Regions from separate parts of the Streptomyces sp. NPDC002889 genome, predicted to be linked through region 1. Evidence: riboswitches for the same ligand, from Rfam matches in the RefSeq annotation. Region 1 holds a riboswitch; each other region holds the start of a gene.
The links. Region 1 has a riboswitch for cyclic di-AMP ahead of ACFYWI_RS27925 (M23 family metallopeptidase). Riboswitches for the same ligand answer to the same signal wherever they lie in the genome.
Positions count from the first base shown of each region.

Region 2: another riboswitch for cyclic di-AMP. It lies ahead of ACFYWI_RS11190 (transglycosylase SLT domain-containing protein); the one in region 1 lies ahead of ACFYWI_RS27925 (M23 family metallopeptidase).
Region 3: another riboswitch for cyclic di-AMP. It lies ahead of ACFYWI_RS04245 (NlpC/P60 family protein); the one in region 1 lies ahead of ACFYWI_RS27925 (M23 family metallopeptidase).
Region 4: another riboswitch for cyclic di-AMP. It lies ahead of ACFYWI_RS24935 (transglycosylase family protein); the one in region 1 lies ahead of ACFYWI_RS27925 (M23 family metallopeptidase).

Region 1 covers NZ_JBIAPT010000021.1:16,980-21,443, reverse strand. The annotation lists tRNA gene ACFYWI_RS27935 (tRNA-Met) at 1-53, shown strand, start outside; gene ACFYWI_RS27930 (PP2C family protein-serine/threonine phosphatase) at 226-1,383, shown strand; cyclic di-AMP (ydaO/yuaA leader) riboswitch at 1,622-1,777, shown strand; gene ACFYWI_RS27925 (M23 family metallopeptidase) at 1,789-2,841, shown strand; gene ACFYWI_RS27920 (aldo/keto reductase) at 3,212-4,156, shown strand; gene ACFYWI_RS27915 (PrsW family intramembrane metalloprotease) at 4,164-4,464, opposite strand, start outside.
Region 2 covers NZ_JBIAPT010000006.1:188,578-193,041, forward strand. The annotation lists gene ACFYWI_RS11185 (SpoIIE family protein phosphatase) at 1-1,679, opposite strand, end outside; gene ACFYWI_RS11190 (transglycosylase SLT domain-containing protein) at 1,857-2,729, opposite strand; cyclic di-AMP (ydaO/yuaA leader) riboswitch at 2,731-2,921, opposite strand; gene ACFYWI_RS11195 (FAD-binding oxidoreductase) at 3,640-4,464, opposite strand, start outside.
Region 3 covers NZ_JBIAPT010000002.1:299,794-304,257, reverse strand. The annotation lists gene pcrA (DNA helicase PcrA) at 1-1,700, opposite strand, end outside; cyclic di-AMP (ydaO/yuaA leader) riboswitch at 2,057-2,218, shown strand; gene ACFYWI_RS04245 (NlpC/P60 family protein) at 2,221-3,396, shown strand; gene ACFYWI_RS04240 (GlxA family transcriptional regulator) at 3,958-4,464, shown strand, end outside.
Region 4 covers NZ_JBIAPT010000017.1:79,150-83,613, reverse strand. The annotation lists gene ACFYWI_RS24950 (DUF501 domain-containing protein) at 1-387, opposite strand, end outside; gene ACFYWI_RS24945 (septum formation initiator family protein) at 444-917, opposite strand; gene eno (phosphopyruvate hydratase) at 1,052-2,338, opposite strand; gene ACFYWI_RS24935 (transglycosylase family protein) at 2,673-3,320, opposite strand; cyclic di-AMP (ydaO/yuaA leader) riboswitch at 3,324-3,494, opposite strand; gene ACFYWI_RS24930 (transglycosylase family protein) at 3,760-4,464, opposite strand, start outside.

The sequences.
Region 1 (4,464 bases):
AGCTCGCTGGGCTCATAACCCAGAGGTCGCAGGTTCAAATCCTGTCCCCGCTACTGCAGGCAGTGGCCCGGTTCCGATCGATGAGATCGGAACCGGGCCGTTGTCGTGTCCGGGACTCGGTGTCGCCCGGTCGGACGACGGTGCGCCGCTGTACGGCGCGGCTGCCGAGAGCCTGGTCAGAGCGCGGTACCGTCCGCAGCCGAGGGCGGACCGGGCAGGAGAGCGATCTTGGGGCGAGAGCAGGGCAGCATCTACAGCGCTCAGCGCATCGTCCGCGCGCTGCCCGCGCTGATGATCGTCGGTGGGGTGGTCTTCGATCTGCTGACCCCGCCCCGGTTCACCGCGGTGCCGATGTTCGCGGCGGCCCCGCTGCTCGCGGCCCCGCTCTTCACCTGGTACGCGACCCTGCTGACCGGGATCGCGGCGATCATGGGTGTGACCGGCCTGCATTTCTACAACCAGTCCATCGGGGAGATCACCTCGTACACCGAGGTGAGCACGGTGGTGACCGTCTCGGGGCTCGCCCTGCTCATCAATCGGGTCGTACGCCGCAGTGGCGAGCGGCTCGCCTCCGCCCGCGTGATCGCCGAGACCGCGCAGCGTGCCGTGCTGCCGCCCCCGTCCGACCGTATCGACGGGCTGCGGGTCGCCGCCCGGTACGAGGCGGCGCAGGCGGATGCGGCCATCGGCGGTGACCTGTTCGCCGTGCAGGAGACCCCGCACGGGGTACGGCTGATCGTCGGGGACGTACGCGGCAAGGGGATGGGGGCGGTGGCGGCTGTGGCCATCCTCATCGGGGCGTTCCGGGAAGCGGCCGAGCAGGAGCGCTCCCTGGAGGGCGTGGCCCAGCGGCTGGACCGGGCGCTGGCGCGCGAGGCGGCCCGGGGAGAGGAGCTCGATGCGATGGAGGGGTTCACCACCGCCGTACTGGGCGAGATCGGCCGCGACGGGGACGTGGTGCTGCTGGTGAACCGCGGCCATCCGGATCCGCTGCTGCTGCACGCCGACGGGGAGCTGGAGAGCCTGGTGCCGTCGGCGGCCTCGCTGCCGCTGGGGATGGGGGAGCTGGACCGGTGGCCGGACCGGGCGGAGGAGTATCCGCTGCCGGCGGGGGCCACACTCCTGCTCTACACCGACGGGCTGTCCGAGGCGCGCGATGCGGACGGGGTGTTCTACGACCCCGGTGCGCGGCTGCGCGGGCGGCAGTTCTCCGGGCCCGAGGAACTGCTGGACACGCTCGTCGAGGACGTGCGGCGGCACACGGGCGGCGGGACGAACGACGACATGGCACTGCTGGCGGTCGGCCGGCCGGCCGAGGGGCAGCCGGAGCGCCGCAGAACCGTCCCGATGGTGGCCACCGACGAGAATTCCGGACGCGCGTGACAGCCGCCGCACACGGCGTGTAATCGAAAGACATCACTCCGCATAACATTTGACGAACCGTCAGAGAGATGGCCTGGATCGAGGGGTGATCAAGTCGCCCGATTCCAGCCTGTTGTGTCCCGGTACGTCCTGGCCGAAGTCGTCAATGATCAGTCGGAACGGCTTGGAATCCGGTACTGGTCTCTATTAACGTTCGATAACGCAGCGCGGTCGTCCCAGCCGTCGTAAGAGACGGCGCCGTGCGCACGCGCCGAATTCCGCAAGGGAACCGGGGAACCACCAATTGGGGTGAATCGGGCGTCTTTTGTCGTGTTGTTCGCGGCCGAAGCGTCCGTAGGAGACCTTCCTGCTCCGAACCCGTCAGCTAACCCGGTAGGCGAGAAGGAAGGAAAGGAGTACGCCTTCGTGGCGTCCAACATGCCTGCCCCCGAAACCGCCTTCAAAACTGATCCCTTCGGTGACGAGGTGGTGGAGCGGGAGTGGGAGGAGTGGAACCCCACCGCGGACTCCGTCCGTCCGGTGCGCGGCCGGCACCGTGTCGTCAAGCAGCGCGGCGGTCTCGCGCGGAGCTCCACCGTGCTCGGCGTCGGCGTGATCGCCGCGGTCGGCGCGGGCGGCATGGCCACCGCACAGGACAAGCCGGCGGTCTCCATATCCCTTCCCGACTCGATCGCGGACAAGCTCCCCGACGCCAAGTCCATTCCGGGCGTGGGCTCCTTGATGTCCGACGACTCGGACACCGGCTACGGGAACGAGAACACCGCCCCCCTCAGCGCGCTGACGACCGCCGTCGACAGCGGCGACGGAGCAGAGGCCGAGCAGAAGGCGGGTGCGGGAGAGGCGCTGCGCGCCAGGATCCTCGCGCAGGCCGAGCAGCAGCAGGCCGAGGCGGACGCCGAGGCGAAGGCGGCCGCGGAGAAGACCGCCGCCGAGCAGGCCGCCGCCGAGGCGGCGAAGCAGCAGAGCACGGCGGAGGCCAAGGCCGCGGAGGAGAAGCGCAAGGCCGAGGAGGCCGCGGAGGCCAAGGCGGAGGCCGAGCGCCTCGCCAAGCTCGCCGCGAGCTACTCGCTGCCGACCTCCTCGTACACGATCACCTCCACCTACGGCGAGTCCGGCTCCATGTGGTCCTCCGGCCAGCACACCGGCCTGGACTTCGCCGCGCCGACCGGCACCCCGGTCAAGGCCGTGCACAGCGGCACCGTCAAGTCGGCGGCCTGGTCCGGCTCCTACGGTTACCGCATCGTCCTCGAGCTCGAGGACGGCAGCGAGGTCTGGTACGCCCACCTCTCCTCCATGACCGCGAGCGCGGGCCAGAAGGTGAGCACCGGCGAGACCATCGGGCGCGTCGGCGCGACCGGCAATGTCACCGGACCCCATCTGCACCTCGAGGTTCACACCGCGGGCGGCTCGGGCCTCGACCCGATGGCATGGCTGCGGGACAAGGGCCTCACGGTCTGACGAACCGAGGGTCTGCCGGTCTCTCCGGGGCCGGCAGACCGACGGCCGAACCGGCAGCCGCGAGATAGGCAGGCCGACTGCCTGGCCGGTGCCAGCCAGGCAGTCCCGTCCGGCCGCCCCGTTGCAGCCTTGCGAGGTGTACGGGTCCCGGGTCGGGCGGCGCCCCCGTCGGCAACCGGTACGTCCCGGACAACCGCCCCTCCCGAACTCCGACCGCCCGCCCCCTCGCCCGCCCGGTGAGCCAGGGGCCGGTCGGCTTCCGGCCCCCTGCTGGGCTGGCGCGGCGGCGTATCCCCAGGGCTCCGGCGGCACACCCCCCGGCGTCAGGGCTGCCGGAATACCCCGCCCCGGCCGCGTTGTTGATCGCGCCATGACTTCTCTCCGCACCCTCGGCTCGTCCGACCTGGCGGTCTTCCCGCTCGCCCTCGGCGGCAATGTCTTCGGCTGGACGGCCGACGAGACGCAGTCCTTCGCCGTGCTCGACGCGTACGCCGCCGCCGGCGGCAACTTCGTCGACACCGCCGACTCCTACTCCTCGTGGGCCCCCGGGAACGAGGGCGGCGAGTCCGAGACCGTCATCGGCAACTGGCTGGCCGCGCGCGGCAACCGCTCCGAGATCGTCGTCGCCACCAAGGTCGGCGCCCACCCCCGGTACAAGGGCCTGTCCGCGGCCACCATCAAGGGGGCGGCCGAGGCGTCGCTGCGCCGGCTGCGCACCGACCACATCGACCTGTACTACACGCATTTCGACGACCCGGCCGTCCCCGTCGAAGAGATCATCACCGCACTCGACCAGCTGGTGAAGGACGGCAAGGTACGGGCCATCGCCGCCTCCAACCTCAGCGCCGAGCGGCTGAAGTCCTCCCTCGACTTCTCCGACAGGGAGGGCCTGGCGCGCTATGTGGCGCTCCAGCCGCACTACAACCTGGTCTCGCGTGACACCTACGAGGGCGAACTGCGGGAGACGGCCGCCGCCGGCGGTCTCGCCACCGTCCCCTACTACGCGCTCGCGTCCGGATTCCTCACCGGCAAGTACCGGCCGGGTACGACGGTGGACAGCGCCCGGGCCCAGGGCGCGGGCAGGCATCTGGAGACCGAGCGCGGCCTGAGGGTCCTCGCCGCGCTCGACAAGGTCGCGACCGCACGCGGCGCCGAGCCCGCGACCGTCGCCCTGGCCTGGCTGGCCTCACAGCCGACCGTCGCGGCTCCGATCGCCTCCGCCCGCATGGTGGAGCAGTTGCCCGCCCTGGTCGCGGTCGCCGGCCTGGAGCTGACCGAGGACGAGCTGGCCGAGCTGAGCGCCGCGTCCGCGTAGGGATCTGTCAGGTGCGGTAGGGGTTGGGGCCGCCGTAGTTGCGGTACGGCGGCGGCACCCGCACGCGGCCGGTGGCCTGCGCCGCATAGGTGAGCGAGGGACCGGCCACCTCCCTGCGCTGCCACAGATGGTGCAGCAGCTCCTGCTCGCGCTCCACGAAGTCCGGGCCCGCCGCGCCGCGGTGGGCCCGGTGGCGCAGAAAGGCGAGCGACGTCGCGAACGCCTCGTACTCCGACACCGCATGCCCCGCCGCAGGGCCGTACGTACGCCTGGCGAAATCGCGCGCCATCGTGCGCGCCCGCATGGAG
Region 2 (4,464 bases), on a different contig from region 1:
GACGCCACCTGGTCCGGGCCGAGTGCGCGCGTGCGGGCAAGGAGCAGCAGGGCGTCGTCGTCAGGGGGCTCCGGGAGCAGGGAGGAGACCAGGGTGTCGCACATGTCCTGCAGGGTGCCGTGGGGGGGCTCCGTGAGAGCTTCTCGGTACAGGGGCAGCCGGCTTTCCGCGGCGCCTTGGAGCAGTCCCATGTTCTGAAGGCTGAGGATGCTGCCCTCGGGCAGGTCCACCCAGGTCGTCGTGTACGAGGCAACACCCCGGCCAAGGCTCGTCCCCTCCTCGACGTCGATGGTCCCCACCGCGCCGTCGGGAAGGGAGAGGATCGGTGGAGGGTGGCCTGCCCGGGCCAGCGCACAGCTGCGGGTGACGGGGTCGTAGACCATATAGAGACAGGTGGCCGTCAGCCGCGGCTCGCCGGGGCCCTGCCCGGGCAGGTACTCGCTCGCGAGTTGCGAGGTGAGGTCGTGGAGGCGTTCGAGGAGCTCGTCGGGCTGAAGATCCATGGCGGCGAAGGCACTGACCGCCGTACGCAGCCGTCCCATCGTGGTCACGGAGCGCATGCCGTGCCCGGACACATCGCCTGCCACGAGTGCCACCCGCGCACCGGACACCGGAATGACGTCGTACCAGGCGCCACCGGAGGCCACCGGCAGATACGTGTACGCGGTCTCCACGGCCGTGTGTACGGGCAGACGGGCCGGAACGAGTGCGCGCTGGGTGAGACGGGCGAGGGTGTGCTCGCGTGAGTAGTGACGCGCGTTGTCGACGCACACCGCGGCCCTGGTCACCAGGTCCACGGCGAGGCCGAGGTCGGCGTCGTCGAAGGGCGGCGAGCCTCTCGTACGGTAGAAGGCCGCGATCCCGAGCACCACCCCGCGGGCCGCGAGCGGGACCGTGATGAGTGAGTGCGTGCCCGTCTCCCGCACCAGCTCCGCTTGGGCCGGGTCCCGGAGCAGCCACGCGTCGTCGGCGCGCAGCGCGCGTACGAGACGAGGCCGCAGATCGCTCATGGCCTGGGAGTACGGGGTGCCGAACCGCATCACTCTGACGTCCCCGATCTCGTGGGCGACCCGGACGGAGACCCCCTCGGCCGCCCGGAACCCTGCCCGGCGCACCGTGACCTGCCCGAGCTGTGGCCCGGGCGCGGGAGCCTCGCCGTGCAGCACGGGGTCGAGGATCTCGACAGCCGCCGCATCGGCCAGCTCGGGCACGGCGGCGTCGGCGAGTTCCTGAGCCGTACGGAACACATCGAGGGTGGTGCCGATCCGCTCACCCGCCCGGTACAGCAGCTCCAGACGCCGCTGCGCACGATCCCGCTCCGTGATGTCGACCACCGTGGCGGCGACTCCCAGGACACGGCCGTCGTCGTCCTGCAGGCGGAATGCCGAGACCGACCACACCCGGTCCTCGTCGGCGCCGGGCAGGCGGCCACGGTGCCGGAAGTCATTGACCGGCTCCCCGGTCTCCAGTACGCCGTGGAGCATGCGAATAACATCGTCCGCGACCAGTCCCAGCTCCTGCCAGGAGCGGCCCACCACGTCCCGCTGGTCGATGCCCCGGGCACCCGGCGCACCGACGTTGAACCGCAGGATCCGCAGCTCCGGGTCCAGCACGTGCAGACCGATCGGCGGCTGTGTGAACAGGGCGTGCAGCAAAGCTGCGGCATAGTCAGGCTCCATCGCCCTTCCATTGACCGGCAGAGCGCCTGGTCGCGCACCCTGCCCCACCCGTACGGGTGAGGACTGTGGCAGGAAACCGCGATGCCCGGGGTCCCCCGAGCCCCGGGCATGCATGCTGGTCGGCCGGCCGGACGATCGCCGGCCCTCTCCGGCCGCGTCCCGGCCCGGAGTCACAGATCAGTAGGGCCCGTTCACATTGTCGATCGAGCCGTAACGGGCGGCGGCGTAGTTGCACGCGGCCGTGATGTTGGCGACCGGGTCGAAGCTGTCCATCGACGTACCGGGGACATGATAGGCGCGGAAGGTCGGATCGATGACCTGCAGGAGGCCCTTGGACGGCGTTCCGGCCGCTGCGTTGGAGTCCCAGTTGTTGATCGCCAGCGGATTGCCCGAGGACTCGCGCATGACGTTCCGGTGGATGCCCTCGTAGGTGCCGGGAATCCCGTGCCGGGCCATGATGTCCAGCGATTCCTTGATCCAGCCGTCGAGGTCGTTGGAGTACGTCGGCGCGGACTGCGGGGCGGCGGCACCACTCTCGGCGGACGGTGCGCTCTTCCGCTCGGAGCGGCCTGCCCGTTCGGCTCGCTCCGAGGAGGAAGGCGCCTTGGGGGACGCCTTGGAAGGAGCCGCCGAGGACGGGCGGTCCGTGGCGGGCTTGGCCGGTGCCTCGGCCTTGGCCTTCGCTCCGACCGTCAGCTTGAGACCGGGATGAATCAGCGAGGGATTGTCGCCGACGGCCTTCCGGTTGTCCTTGTACAGCTTCTTCCAGCCGCCGCTCAGGGAATGATCGCCTGCGATCTTGTAAAGAGAATCCCCGGTGACCACGGAGTAAGTGATCGGCCTGATCTTCTGCGCGGCTACCTGCGTGGCGACGACAACGGTCGGCGCTGCAGCCTTTTCGACGGTGACGGCCGTCGTCGGCTGCGCCGCGCCGGCAGCGGTCGCTCCCAGCATCGGGAGGGCGAGCGCGGCACCTCCGGTACCCGCCGCGACGAAACCCCGGGAGAGCGGACCGGACTTGGGACGGCGGTGCTTACCCTTTGCAGGCATGACAATTCCTCTCCTTCGCCTGCGAGGTGAGCTGTCGGGTTCGGGCTGGAGATGCCCGGCCGCAATATGCATCGCGACTTCACCCCGAGCCGTTCCTTAATCCGGATCGGCGGCTTACCTGGGTTCCCCGCTCCTGCCGTGCGTGAGTGGGTGCGGTTTCCGGACGGCGGCAGGATTCGGCGGTCCACCCGGATTGAGGGTGACCGTAAGCGAGATTGCAGAGGCGGAACAAGACCTGAATTCCACGGAGCAATCCGCATGATGCTTCGGGCGGGGAATTTCCGTGATCCATTCGATACCGCGCGGCTCAACTGTCTTTCCGTAGACAGGAACTGGGCGGGGGGCAATACCGGCCACTCCGTGCGTCCGTGACCGATATCACTGACAACGACAGGAATCGATCACCCGGTGACACCGCCCCAGAAAACGAACAAGCCGCGCAACAAGCCACTATATGGACTCCATGATGAAATTCGGACAGTTCATCTCATACAAGGGATTTCCCCGGGTTGTCCACGCATGGGCATAGTCGGGCAATTCAGACATTACGAGAGGGGGAGGCGCGCGGTTCACGCAGGACACTCACGCGACGCCCCGCACGGTGCCCGGGAGCGGCGCTCCGCGGCCGGTGGGATCCGCGCAGCCGTCGGGGGCGTGTCCAAGGCGTCCCGGTGACCGTCGATGGTTTCAGCGGCAGGCTGTCCCCGGCGCGCGGTTCTCGACCCCGCGGTACCGCATGCCTGTGCCGCCCGGGGGCCCGACCCCGGCCGTGCCGATCGCCCCGCCCGGTGGCGACGGCCTCGAGGGCATGCACGCCCACTCACCCGGGCGGACTTCCCATGCACCCCGACGGACGGCATGGCGTCGGGACACAACCGGGGCCGGGCGCCGGCCCCACGCAGGCGGGGCGTCAGGGCGTCAGGTAGGAGTGGAAGACGCCATCCGGGTCGTACCGCGCTCTCAGGGCCTGCAGCCGCTGCCAGTCGCCGGTCGTGAACGACCGCTCGGCGCGGGTCGCGCCGGCGGTCAGGTCCGTCTCGGCGATGTAGTGCCCCGTCCCGAGCGGCTCGACGGTGCTCATCGCCTCGCGCAGCCAGCGGACGCTGATGTCATCCTCGGCGGGGTCGTCCCATATGGCGTAGGGGACGACGTAGCTCGAGCCGAGCACCGAGAACGCCATGTCGCGCAGCAGATCCTCGTCGCGCGAGGCAGGCGACACGGGTGCGAGGACAAGGCACGTGTCGGAGGGCGCACGCTCGACCGCGTCACTGAGCTGGGACAGCAGCGTCCCGAAGTCCGCCTCCGACCACAGCGTGTCGACCGCGTAGCGGCGCTCCGCGGGCCAGAGGCCGCCGGAGTCGTACAGAGCCTCGGCGGACGTCGGCTCGTTCAGCTCCTGGAAAAGGGCGCGATCGGCGATGGGACATTTCTGCAGCGGCCGTAGGGCCTGAACGGCCTGTTCGCTCGAATCCGCGAAAGCGGTGGCGGCGACGACGATCACCTTCGGCCGCGGCATCGCCTGTGTCATATGGGAGGCGGCTATTGAGAGGACGAGAGTAAGTTCCACGTTCGGCTCGAGCTCATTCGCCGCCCCGGTGGCCCAGTTCGACACTTCTTGGACCTCCGCAAGCGGAAAAGCGTACGTAGTCGACATGATCGCCCCGGGAAGTCCGTACAGGCGAAGCCGAAATCTGGTGACGACGGCGAAGAAACCCGGCCCAGCTCCACGCGCTGC
Region 3 (4,464 bases), on a different contig from region 1:
TCGGTGGATGCCTGCAGCTCGGCGAGATAGCCCGTGCGCTCCAGGACGGCCTCGAGGACGGTGGCGGGTCCGGCACCGGACTCGACGACCGTACGCAGCTCCTCCATCAGCACGTTGAACCGCTTGACGGCGTTGGCCGAACGGGCCGCCATGCCGTATGCCTCGTCCACGCGCCGCAGCGCCTGCGGGAAGGTGATCTTCTCGCGGAGCGCGAGGGCGTCGACCATCGCCTCGGCGCGCTCGCCGATGCCCCGCTTGGGCACGTTGAGGATGCGGCGCAGCGGCACGTTGTCCTCGGGGTTGGCCAGGACACGCAGATACGCGAGCACGTCCCGGACCTCCTTGCGCTCGTAGAAGCGCACTCCTCCGACGACCTTGTACGGCAGGCCGACGCGGATGAAGATCTCTTCGAAGACTCGGGACTGGGCGTTGGTCCGGTAGAAGACGGCGACGTCGCCCGCCTTGGCGTCGCCGGCGTCGGTGAGCCGGTCGATCTCGTCGGCGACGAACTGGGCCTCGTCGTGCTCGGTGTCCGCGACATAGCCGGTGATCTGGGCCCCTGCTCCGGCGTTCGTCCACAGGTTCTTGGGGCGGCGGCTCTCGTTGCGCTCGATGACGGCATTGGCCGCGGAGAGGATCGTCTGGGTGGAGCGGTAGTTCTGCTCCAGCAGGATCGTGGTCGCGTCCGGGTAGTCCTCCTCGAACTGGAGGATGTTGCGGATGGTCGCGCCCCGGAAGGCGTAGATCGACTGGTCGGCGTCGCCGACGACGCACAGCTCGGCCGGCGCCAGGTCCTCGTACCCGCTGCCCACCAGTTCGCGTACGAGCGTGTACTGAGCGTGGTTGGTGTCCTGGTACTCGTCCACCAGGACGTGGCGGAACCGTCGCCGGTAGTGCTCGGCGACATCCGGGAACGCCTGCAGCAGGTGGACGGTGGTCATGATGATGTCGTCGAAGTCCAGGGCATTGGCCTCGCGCAGCCGTGCCTGGTACATCCGGTACGCCTCGGCGAGCGTCTTCTCGAAACCGTCGGCAGCCCGGTCCGCGAAGGTCTCCTCGTCGATCAGCTCGTTCTTCAGGTTCGAGATCTTGGCGCTGAAGGACTTCGGCGGGAACTTCTTCGGGTCCAGGTCGAGGTCACGGCAGACCAGGGCCATGAGCCGCTTGGAGTCCGCCGCGTCGTAGATCGAGAACGACGAGGTGAAGCCCAGCTTCTTGGACTCGCGGCGCAGGATGCGGACGCACGCGCTGTGGAACGTCATGACCCACATGGCGTTGGCGCGCGGGCCGACGAGCTGCTCGACGCGCTCCTTCATCTCGCCGGCGGCCTTGTTGGTGAAGGTGATCGCCAGTATCTGGCCGGGGTGGACGCTGCGCGTCCCCAGCAGATGCGCGATCCGGTGGGTCAGCACCCGGGTCTTGCCGGAGCCGGCTCCGGCGACGATCAGCAGCGGGGAGCCCGTGTGCACGACGGCGGCACCCTGTTGTTCGTTCAGCCCCTCCAGCAGGGCGGACGGGTCCAGGACGGGGCGCGGGGCGCCGTCGCGGTAGTACCCGTCCCGGGCCGGGGGCACGTCGAAGGCACCCTCGAAGAGGTCGTCCGGAACCGGCTCCGGGGCCGCGTCCTCGGGGGGCGGCGGGTGCTCCTCCGCCTGGGGCTGGAGGTCTGCCAGGAAGCTGTCGTCAAAGAGGCTGCTCATCGCTCTACGAGTCTAGGCGGCCGCACCGACAGACGTGGCCGCCATCCGGATCCGGCCGGTATCCGCTGCCGGGCGCGGTACGCGACCGGGCGTACGGACGGGGCGGCCGGGGGGTGACGTACCCACGCTCACGCCCGGGGGAGGCCTGCACACGGGCCCGGGCACCACGCCCCGGCGGAATGTGGAGGATCCGGCGAGGGTCGTGCCGCTTACCCGGGCCGCGCGCCACCCACCCCCCGGGCAAGGTCACGAAAATGTATCGGACATTTCGAACATCAACCTTCCCAGCAACCGCACGAGTTGGCTAGCGTGCTCCCCCAGGCGGCCCGTACCCCCCTGGCGACCCACGTCACATCGGGCAACCTGCGCCGAATTCGGGCTTTTCGCAAGGAAGTTCGGAACCGGGGACCCAACACGCACAACTGGGGTGAATCGGGCCACGTTCCACCGGCCCGTAGGGCGTCTTCCGTTGCGCCCGAACCCGGCAGCTAACCCGGTAGGCGGTCCACGGAAGAAGGAGATGTCGGCCTTGGCGTCGCATCGCAAACCCCGCAGCCGTACTGCGAAAACCTCACCCGCCGTCGGGTTCACGACGGCCGCCCTCGCCGGTGTCACTCTCCTGTCCACGCAGAGCGCCAACGCCACGCCCGCCGAGCCGAAGCCCTCCATCGAGGAGGTGCAGAAGAAGGTCGACGACCTGTACCGGCAGGCCGGCACCGCGACCCAGACCTACAACAAGGCGAAAGAGGCCACGGACGACAAGCGCCGCGAGGTCGGCCGGCTGCTCGACGACGCGGCCGAGCGCACGGACAAGCTGAACGAGTCCCGTCGCGCCCTCGGCAACTACGCGGCCGCGCAGTACCGCACGGGCGCGGTCACCCCGACCGCCGCGCTGCTGTTCGCGGACAGCCCCCAGGCGTACTTCGACCAGACCCAGCTGATGGACCGTATGACGGACCAGCAGCGCGAGACGATCGACGCGTACGAGACCGAGCGGGCAGCGGCCGCCGAGCAGCGGGTGGAGGCGACGAAGAGCCTCGCGTCGCTCACCGAGTCCCAGCAGGCGCTGCGCGCGAGCAAGAAGACCGTCCAGTCGAAGCTCGCCGAGGCGCGCGAGCTGCTGTCGACGCTGACCGCGCAGGAGAAGGCTCGGCTCGCGGAGATCGAGCGCCAGAAGGAAGAGGAGGCGCGCCGCAAGGCCGAGGCGCAGGCCAAGGCGGAGGCCAAGGCCCGCGCCGAGGCGGAGGCCGAGCGGCAGGAGCAGGAGCAGCAGAACGACACGGGCACGGGTGCGGGGGCCGGGACGGGTACCGGCACGGGCACGGGCACGGCCGACGGCAGCTACGCGGCCAAGGCCGACAAGGTCCTGGCCTTCGCCCGCGCCCAGATCGGCAAGCCGTACGTCTGGGGCGCGACCGGCCCCAGCTCCTACGACTGCTCGGGCCTGACCCAGGCGGCCTGGAAGGCGGCCGGTGTCCAGCTGCCGCGCACCACCTGGGACCAGGTGAAGGTCGGCGAGCGCGTCGCGACGGGCGACCTGCTCCCCGGAGACCTGGTCTTCTTCTACGACGACATCAGCCACGTCGGCATCTACATCGGCGACGGCAAGATGATCCACGCGCCCAAGCCGGGTGCGAACGTCCGCGAGGAGTCCATCTTCTACATGCCGATCTACGGCAGCGTCCGCCCCGCCTGACGGGTCACGGAACGTGTAGGGCCGCTTCAGATCTGTCGGATTCTCATCGATCTGTCGTCAACCTGTCGTCTGCGACAGATCGATGAGAATCGCCCCGTCGAACCACACCGCCCGACAACGCACGGCAATGCCCTGCTCCGGTCCCTGGACGCCGATCACATCCAAGCGCTGATGCGCTCCGCACCCGGCCCCGACCAGATCACGCCCATGCCGGACTCAGCCAGCTCGGCCAAGGCCGCAGCTCGCCTCACCACCCGGCAGAACCCCGGACCGCTCAAGCCTTTCGGCGTCAGCATGACCCGCCGAGCGAATCCGAATCACTGGGCCCTGCTGCCGATCTCGAATTGTTTTCCTCACTGCTCCTCTTCGCCTCAGCTGGTTGACGTTGCAACGAAGTGGCGGGTTGCCTCGCCCCCGGCGGTCGAGCGGGCCTGGAGGGCACGGGCGTTCTTGGCGTCGGTGCTCGATGGGCTCGTCCCACCGCCTGGCTGCCGCCCAATGACCGGATCTGACAGAAAGTCGTCATTGCAGCCATCGAGCCCGTGGCGGAATGATCAGCGCATGCTCCAACCGCACAGAGTCGTCATCGCGGCCTTCCCCGGCGTCGAACTGCTCGACGTCACGGGTCCGGCCGAGGTGTTCTCGGTCGCCACACGGGTCGCCGACGCCGGTGAGCCCGGATACGTCGTGCGGATCGCGACGGCCGACGGCGGACCGGTGGTCACCTCCAGTGGCGTCCGGCTGATGGCCGACCTGACGCTGCAAGAGGTGGACGGCTACGTGGACACGCTGCTGGTGTCGGGCGCGGTCACCGTGGGCCAGGAGGGTGTGGAGCCGGTGCTCGACAGCGGGATCATCGACTGGCTGCGTGAAGCGGCGCCCCGAACCCACCGGATGGGCTCGATCTGCGCGGGCGCGCACCTGCTGGCCGCGGCGGGCCTGCTGGACGGCGTGTCCGCCACGACGCACTGGCTCACGGCCGCGCGGTTGGCCGCCGATCACCCGCGGGTCGCCGTCGATCCGGACCCGATCTTCATCCGGGCCGGCCGTGTGTGGACCTGCGCCGGT
Region 4 (4,464 bases), on a different contig from region 1:
CCGGTCGGGCATACCGCCCGCGCTGGGGAACCCCTCGAGCACCTCGATGGCATCCCGGCGCGCGATGTAGTCCTCGTGCGCGGCGCGGTAGGCCGCGGCCAGCTCCGAGTCGGTCGCCAGGCGCTCGGTCATCTCCTTCATGACGCCGTTCGCCTCGAGCGTGCCGATCGCGGACGCGGCCCGCGGGCAGGTCAGGTAGTACAGCGTCGGGAACGGGGTCCCGTCGGGAAGCCGCGGGGCGGTCTCGACGACATCCGGCTGACCGCACGGGCAGCGGTGCGCGATCGCGCGCAGGCCGCGCGGCGGCCGGCCGAGCTGCTCCTTGAACGCGGCGATGTCCTCGTCGGTGGGCTCGGTGTGGTCGGTGGTGGGAGGAGGGGTTTCCATGCCTGCCTTGTTCGCTGCTTCGGTTCGCTGCTTCGGTTCTGTGCTTCTTCGGTTCGTCAGTCGCGGTCGGCGTTGTCCACGCCGTTCCAGACGTTCGAGTACCAGGGCTGGTCGGCCGCTTCGTCGTCCGCCCTGCGCTCCTCGGCGGCCCTGGGGTCGATCATGATGTAGCCGGTCTCCCGCGGGAGCACATAGTGCAGATGCTCGCGCGCGAGGCGCTGGATGTACATGTCGTCCTGGAGGCGCGCCTTCTCGTCGCGGAGCTGCTCGACGCGCTCGCGGGCCTCGGCCATCCGGCGCTTCTGCTCGGCGATCTCGGCGCGCTGGGAGACGTACTGGCGCATCGGATAGGCGAGCGCGACGACCAACGAGCAGACGACCAGGGCGAGAAAGGCGGCCCGCCCGGTGAGGCGGGAGCGGCGGGCCTGGCGGCGGCTCTGCGACCGGTAGACACGGGCGGCGGTCTGCTCGCCGAGCAACCGCAGCCTGGTCGCGGTGGAGAACCGGTCCGCCTCCGGCCTGCGCGCCATGGTCTCGCCTCCCCTTCACACGCGTACGTCCCCGGACACGGTACGGGACCGCGGCCGGGGACGTACGGACGCCAGGGCGTCAGCGGGTGATCAGGCGGCTCACCGGCCTGGTCCGCCGGTGGCCGGGCCGGTGATCAGTCCTTGAAGCGCGGGAACGCGCTGCGGCCCGCGTACACCGCGGCGTCGTCGAGGATCTCCTCGATACGCAGCAGCTGGTTGTACTTGGCCACACGCTCCGAGCGCGCCGGGGCGCCGGTCTTGATCTGGCCGCAGTTGGTGGCGACGGCCAGGTCGGCGATGGTGACGTCCTCGGTCTCACCGGAGCGGTGGGACATCATGCACTTGAACCCGTTGCGCTGGGCGAGCTCCACGGCGTCCAGGGTCTCGGTCAGCGAGCCGATCTGGTTGACCTTGACGAGCAGCGCGTTGGCGGCGCCGTCCTCGATGCCGCGGGCCAGGCGCTCCGGGTTGGTGACGAACAGGTCGTCGCCGACGAGCTGCACCTTGGCGCCGAGCTTGTCGGTGATGGCCTTCCAGCCGGCCCAGTCGTCCTCGAACAGCGGGTCCTCGATGGAGACCAGCGGGTAGGCGGCGACGAGCTCCGCGTAGTACTCGGTCATCTCGGCGGCCGAGCGGGACTTGCCCTCGAACTCGTACGAACCGTCCTTGTAGAACTCGGACGCGGCGACGTCGAGCGCGAGCGCGATGTCCTTGCCGGGGGCGTAGCCGGCTTCCTTGATGGCCTCGAGGATCAGGTCCAGGGCGGCGCGGTTGGACTCGAGGTTCGGGGCGAAGCCGCCCTCGTCACCGAGGCCGGTGGACAGGCCCTTCTGCTTCAGGACCTTCTTGAGGGTGTGGTAGACCTCGGTGCCCCAGCGCAGGGCCTCGGAGAAGGACTCCGCGCCGATCGGGGCGATCATGAACTCCTGGATGTCCACGTTGGAGTCGGCGTGCGAGCCGCCGTTCAGGATGTTCATCATCGGAACGGGCAGCAGGTGCGCGTTCGGCCCGCCGAGGTAGCGGAACAGCGGGAGGTCGGAGGCCTCGGAGGCGGCGTGGGCCACGGCGAGCGAGACGCCGAGGATCGCGTTGGCGCCGAGCGAGGACTTGTCCGGGGTGGCATCCAGGTCGAACATCGCCTGGTCGATCAGCCGCTGCTCGGTGGCGTCGTAGCCGACGAGCTCCGGGCCGATCTGCTCGATGACGGCGAGGACGGCCTTCTCGACGCCCTTGCCCTGGTAACGGTTGGGGTCACCGTCGCGAAGCTCGAGGGCCTCGAACGCACCGGTGGAGGCGCCGGACGGGACTGCAGCACGACCCGTGCTGCCGTCGTCGAGGCCAACCTCGACCTCGACCGTGGGGTTGCCTCGGGAGTCCAGGATTTCCCGGGCTACGACGACGTCGATGGACGGCACGAGCATCTCCTTCTGGGATGTGACGCTGGTAGTGCAGGGTCTCATTGGCCTTGCGGCAAGAGCCTAACCGCCTCCGGGGCGCCGACTGCCCGATGCCCGCACCCTGGGACGAAAAAGGGCATCAAGACCGTGGTTACTGGACAAAGTGTGCCGATCTACCCGCCAGTAACCTGCCCGCGCCGCACTCGGTCCCGTAAGGGAAAGGCCCCGGCCCGGCGCGTACGGGGGTATGCGCGCCGGACCGGGGCGACCGGGGGACGGGATACCTCGGGCCGGTGGTCCGCCGGGTCCACCGGGCTTCGGGAGCCCGTCGGGAGGGACTGCACGAGTCCCCGGAACGTCAGCTCAGGTGGAGCTGCTGGCCCGGGTGGATCACGTTGGCGTCCTCGATGATGTCCTTGTTCAGGTCGAACAGCTTCTTCCAGCCGCCCTCGACCTTCTCGGCCTCGGCGATGGTGCTCAGGGTGTCGCCGGCCTTGACCTTGTACTCGCCGTCGCCCTTCTTGACGGGCTCGGGGGCCTTCTTCGCCGGGGCAGCGGCACGCTCGGAGCGGGTGACCGGGGCCTCGGCGCGCTCGGGGGCGGGCTTGGGGGCCTCGGCGGCGCCGTCGTTGGCGGCGTTGGACAGGCCCACGCCGCAGTGCGGCCACGCGCCCTTGCCCTGGCCCGCGAGGACCTTCTCGGCGATCTCGATCTGCTGCGACTTCGACGCCTGGTCGGCGGTCGCGGCGTAGGCGGTGCCGCCGTAGGAGGCCCACGTGGAGGCGGAGAACTGCAGGCCGCCGTAGTAACCGTTGCCGGTGTTGATGGACCAGTTGCCGCCGGACTCGCACTGGGCGACGGTGTCCCACTCGGAAGTGGTCGCGGCGGAGGCGGAGGTGGCGCCGAGCACGGGGACGGCGATGGCGGCACCGGTGACGCCTACGAGCGCGGCGAGACGGGCGGCCTTGGACGGGCGGCGGTGCTTGGCCTGGGTGGAGCGCAGCATGGGACATCTCCTCACCGACGCCTGCGAGGTGAGCTGTCGGGTTCGGGCCGTGAGTGCCCGGCCGCGCGTTCTGGCGCGCGGCTTCACCCCAAGCCGGTTCCGTCCGTCTCTCTCAACGTCCGGTCCCGGCACTTACCTTGGGTCCCCCGCTCCTGCCTTCGGCGCTGTGAGCGACGACTGTTCCCCCCGACCGACGGCAGGATTCGGCGTGACGGTCGACGGAGCCCGCAATGGCGAGCGGTCAGACCGTAGACACAGCTCTCCCCGATGTTCAAAGAGTGAACATCGGGGAGAAAACCACCCAATCCGGACGGCGGGAAAGTCCCGTTTTCGCAGGTCGGGGGCGACATGGCTGGATCTGGCAGGTAATTTGCGCCAGTTGCAGCAAAGAGACCCTTGTCTCACTTGCACAGAACGGACATAAGACCGTGAACTGCCGCTACTTCAGGTCGAGATCAAGGTTCTGACCGGGGAGGATGAGATCCGGGTCCGAACCGACGGTCTCCTCGTTGGCTTCGTAGATCGCATTCCAGCCGCCGGGCACTTCACGCTCGTCGGCGATGACCGACAGGTTGTCGCCGGGCTGGACGGTGTACGCGCCGGGATCGGCGCTCGCGTCCGCACCCGCACGTGGCGAACCGTCACCTCGCGACGCGTGGCGGCCATTTTCACGCCCACTGTCCGCATTGACCGTTTCGTCATCATTCGTCGCGGGTTCGCCGCGATGCTTGCCGGTGCCGCTCGTCGCGCCGTCGGACGAGTCGAACCCGGATGCGTCGCTGTCCCTGGGTTCCGGGGTCCCGGGAACATACAGGGGCGTGTCCGCCTTCCCGGCCGCATCGGACTCGTCCGCCGCACTGGGAGACCCGGACGGCTCCGGACCGTCCGCAGCGCCGCTCGGTGCCTTGCTTTCGGGAGCCTTCGACGCGGCCGGAGCGCTCGACTTCGGCGTCGCCACGTCTCCCAGATCCACGCCCGGATCGACACCGGTCGCGGCGTCGTCGCCCGTCAGCCCCGCGAGCGCGCCGCACATGGGCCACGCCGCGGGGCCCTGCGCTTCGAGCACCTTCTCGGCGACGGCTATCTGCTGGGAGCGGCTGGCGAGATCGGCGCTCGGCGCGTACGCCGTGCCGCCGAAGTCCTC